Regions from separate parts of the Shewanella polaris genome, predicted to be linked through region 2. Evidence: predicted binding sites of a transcription regulator. Region 2 holds the regulator's gene; the other holds the start of a gene.
What was found. The regulator MetJ, encoded in region 2, represses methionine synthesis genes. The targets are predictions, from matches to a motif close to TAGACGTCTAGACGTCTA.

Region 1 (2,475 bases), 430 kb from region 2:
TCGTGGGTAACAATGGTAGCCCTAGCTTTTGCTGTTGGGCAATAATACGGCTGGCAAATGGACTGCTACGTTCAAAATCATCAGCGGTTAACTGCGACACACGATCAACAACCTGTTGATTAGCTGCGGCAGCTTTTGCCAAGCGGCGTTGCTGGCAACGATCAATAATCGCTTGGCTAGTTGCAGAACCTTGCTCAACGATTAATTGGTGAATTTCATTAAGCTCAAATAACTTTTGTTTTGCAAAAGCTAATTGACCAAGCAATGGACTCATTAATTGGGTTTCAACCTCGACATCAACAGGACAATGCAACAATGAACATGAAGGTGAAATCCACAAACGATCACCTAACGTAGTCGCTAATTCGGATACTTGCTCAGCAATTACATCAACATCAGCAGCCCACACATTGCGGCCATTAATGACCCCAATAGAGAGCACTTGTTGGCTGCTAAGCGCATTAACAAACACATCAAGTTGCTCTGGCGCCGTGACTAAATCAAGGTGTAATCCCTCTACCGGTAATGCGCTCACCAATGCTTGATGATGGGCAATAGAACCATAATAACTGGCAAGTAAAATATTCAATGACGTAGGTTTTTTTTGCGCTAAAAATTGATAGCTGTGGTTAATGGCTTGCTGCCACTCGTCGGTTAAATCCGCTGCAAGTACCGGCTCGTCAAGTTGAACCCAGCTAACACCTTGGGCAGCAAAACGAGACAGTATTTGCTCATAAGCTAATAGTAACTGCGGTAATAACGATAACTTATTAAACTCAGTGAGGCTTTTAGATAAATATAAATAAGTTACTGGACCGAGCATTACTGGTTTAGCTTGATGGCCTAATTGTTGTGCCTCTGTCACTTCATCAAACAATTGCTCAAAGGCAATCTCGAATGTTTGTTCAGCGCTTAATTCTGGTACTTGATAATGGTAGTTAGTATTAAAAAACTTGGTCATTTCTGCCGCACAGGCATGTTGGCCAGTTTGCGATCGACCACGAGCCACGCGAAATAATGTGTCAATGTCGATAGCGGCTAGGCTGCCATCAGCTTGAGTGGCACGATGACGTTCGGGGATCGCATTTAACGTCGCGCTCAGGGTTAACACTTGGTCATAATAAGCAAAGTCACCTACGGGAACGAACTCAACGCCTGCGTCTGCTTGCCACTGCCAATGGGTACGTTTCAACTCACTGGCAACCTGTTTTAATTCCGATAATGCCGCTTCACCGCGCCAATAGCGCTCAAGTGCAAACTTCAATTCTCGCTGACGCCCTATACGGGGAAATCCTAAACTTGAAATTTTCATACTGCTTTCCTTTTCGTTGAGCAAAAAATTTATGGACATTTATGCAGAAAAACCGCATAGGCGTCTGGACGTCTAGAAGTTTATTGTGTTACTCTGTTGTCAAGCAATCGAATTGATTTCATCGGCTAGTTGAGCAAGATTCATGTGGAGAGAAAATGATAGAGCTTAGACACCTTCGCACCTTGATGGCGTTAAAAGAAAGTGGCAGTTTAGCGGGTGCGGCTAAAAAACGATTTGTAACTCAGTCGGCGCTTTCTCATCAAATAAAAGAGTTAGAGACTCGGATTAACTCAAGCATTTTTGTGCGTAAAAGTAAGCCGTTAACCTTTACGCATGAGGGGGCTCGTCTGCTGAATCTAGCAGAAGAAATCTTACCAAAAGTGATTGCAACTGAATCAGATCTTAAGCGCGGCTTAGAGGGTGAAAGCCAGCAGCTTAAACTGGGTATTGAATGTCACAGTTGTTTCCGTTGGTTAATGCCCGTTATAGAGCAATTTAAGCAACACGCTCCGGCGGCCCAAATTGATATTTCAAGTCGACATTTATTTGATTCACTCAATGCGTTGGAAACGGGTAGTTTAGACATAGTACTAACATCAGACCCAGTACCAGGCCACAGCATTGCTTATCAACATCTATTTGATTTTGAAGTTAAATTAGTCGTTTCCAGTGATAGCACTTTAGCGGCACAAGCATTTGTAACACCAGCACAACTGGCAAAACAAACCTTAATTAGCTACCCAGTACCTTTAGCACGTTTGGACATTTATAAACACTTTTTAGAGCCTGCTGGCATTGAACCTGGCGAGCAAAAACAATGCGATTTAACCGCAATGTTATTACAGCGTGTTGCCTGTAATGACGGCGTAGCAACCCTGCCTACTTGGTCTATACGAGAAAGTCAGGGATTAAGTCTTACCGCGGTAAAATTAGGAGCTGAAGGACTAAAACGTCCATTATTTGGTGCCTATCGCCGCGATGCCACTAATGCAAATTTAATCCAAAAGTGGTTCGAGCTGGTAGCAAGTGAAGGTATAAAACTACAACGGATTGATCAATAAACCCCGTTTAGATAACACGCGTCGAAGCACAAGTCCCGGTGAATCAGGATTTTGTGTTTGGCGTAAGTTATGTGCAATTAAAAACTCTTCGCGTAAATCATC
Region 2 (2,475 bases):
AACATAAACTCAAATTAAGCTTATTTAATTGCCGCTACGGCAGCTAAACCAGCTTTCAGATCGGCAAGTAGATCTTCAGCGTCTTCAATACCGACTGATAGTCTCAATAAAGTCTCTTTAATACCAGCCTCTTGCCTTGCTTGTGGGTCCATTGCTCTATGGGTCATAGTGGCCGGAACGGCGACTAAACTTTCCACTCCGCCTAAACTTTCAGCAATACTGAACAAAGACAATGCCTGTAAAAAGGCAACCACTTCGGCTTCACCGCCCTGCAATTCAAAACTTAACATAGCGCCAAAGCCTTGTTGTTGTTTTGCCGCAATGTCGTGACCTGGATGATCTTTTAAACCCGGGTAGTGAACCTTGGTAACCACATCACTAGCGCTGAGTAGCTCAACAATCTTTTGCGCGTTACGTTGATGCTCACGAATTCGCACAGCAAGCGTTCGTAGGCCACGCAGTGTTAAGTAACTGTCAAACGCAGACCCCGTCAGCCCAAGGGTGTTTGACCACCAATGCAATAATTCACCTAATTCAGGATCTTTAGCCACAACCGCGCCACCGACGACATCGCTGTGACCGTTGATGTATTTAGTGGTTGAATGGATCACTATGTCAGCACCTAATAATAAAGGTTGCTGTAATATCGGTGATAAAAAGGTGTTATCTACCGACACCAACGCGCCAACGTCATGGCAAGCATGACTGACGGCTTCGATATCAATCACTCTAAGTAAAGGATTTGAGGGGGTTTCTAACCACACCATTTTAGGTTTCTGGGCAATGGCTTTACTCAATGCTTGGCTATCTGTTTGATCAACAACTAACAACTTAAATTGGCCTTTTTTCGCCAAATTAGTAAATAAACGATAACTGCCACCATAACAATCGTGCGGTACAACCAATAAATCATCAGGGCCAAGTAAGCTGGTGACTAAAGTAATCGCCGCCATACCAGTACAGGTCACCACACCAGTAGCACCTTGTTCAAGTTTGGCGAGCGCCTCCCCTAAAATACACCGAGTAGGATTACCTGAACGACTATAATCAAACTCACGAGGATTATTATGACCATCGAATGAATAATTAGTCGATAAATAAATAGGCGGTACAATTGCACCATGTTGTGTGTCTGTTTCAATACCTTGGCGAACGGCCAATGTGGCGCTTTTATGTTTTGTCATAATTGATTCCTAAAATGTCACAAACACACAAGTAGATGTCTAGACGTCCAAATTTACCGAAAAGTTCTGCATCCGTCAACAAAATAGACGCGTAGACGTCTAAACATCAAGAAATCTATTTGCATCGAGGTTAAATAGTCGCAATAATTTGACTAGAGCTTGTAACGGTTTAAAATCCGCACCGTATTTATCGTTAAGGGTAAGTTAATGACTGAATGGAATGGCGAATATATTAGCCCATATGCCGAACATGGCAAAAAAAATGAACAAGTAAAAAAGATTACAGTTTCGATACCGCTAAAAGTATTAAAAATACTAACAGATGAACGCACTAGACGTCAGATCAATAATCTGCGTCATGCAACTAACAGTGAACTGCTATGTGAAGCATTTTTGCATGCATATACAGGTCAACCATTACCTTATGACGGTGATTTATCAAAAGATGAACCGGACAGCATTCCAAGTGAAGCTAAAAAGATAATGGATGATATGGGCATCGAATGGGAAGAGCTGGAATAATCCACAGGTTAGTGACAACGTCATCGACTTGGAAACTACCCTAATACGAAGTAGTCTTGTTTTAAAAGAGAACATATGATGTCGTTTATCGATCCTACAACCTTGATACTGGCATCAATTATCGTTTTTTTAGGCGCGTTAACCCAGAGCTTAATTGGTTTTGGGTTAGCCGTTGTTGCTAGTCCCCTGCTGTATATTGTTAACCCTCAACTAGTGCCAGTACCAATTATTGCAATGGGATTTGCCATTTCTGCAATGACCTTATTTAGAGAACGCAACCACCTGCAATTTAATGGTTTACAATATGCTTTGCTCGGGCGGATCCCCGGCGGATTTTTAGGCGCTGGGTTATTACTGTTTGCACCACAAGCCATATTAGGTTTAGTGATTGCCGCTATTGTATTTATTGCTGTGATATTAAGTGTTTATCGCATTACAGCCCCCATCAATCGCATCAGTTTATTTATCGCGGGGGTATTTTCGGGCATATTTGGCAACATCGCCGCCATTGGTGGTCCACCTATGGCGATTTTACTTGCAGGCCAAGATCCTAGTAAATTTAGAGCTGCACTGTCTGCATTCTTCGTACTCAGTTCACTGATTGCTTTAGCTATTCTAGCCATAGTCGGCTTGGTTGAGATGAAACATTTGTGGTTGTCGCTAATGTTATTCCCTTCCGTTGTTACCGGTTACTTGGTCTCTGGATTGTTAATTAACCATGTCGATAAAAATAAAACCCGCATTGTGACCTTAATATTATGTAGTATCA

Region 1: a site for MetJ is predicted at 1,378-1,395, ahead of metE (5-methyltetrahydropteroyltriglutamate--homocysteine S-methyltransferase). Genes of this name have one in related genera too.

Annotation. Positions count from the first base shown of each region.
Region 1 covers NZ_CP041036.1:3,665,786-3,668,260, forward strand. The annotation lists gene metE (5-methyltetrahydropteroyltriglutamate--homocysteine S-methyltransferase) at 1-1,312, opposite strand, end outside; gene FH971_RS15870 (LysR family transcriptional regulator) at 1,468-2,373, shown strand; gene FH971_RS15875 (HDOD domain-containing protein) at 2,353-2,475, opposite strand, start outside.
Region 2 covers NZ_CP041036.1:4,097,959-4,100,433, forward strand. The annotation lists gene metB (cystathionine gamma-synthase) at 21-1,184, opposite strand; gene metJ (met regulon transcriptional regulator MetJ) at 1,392-1,706, shown strand; gene FH971_RS17895 (sulfite exporter TauE/SafE family protein) at 1,782-2,475, shown strand, end outside.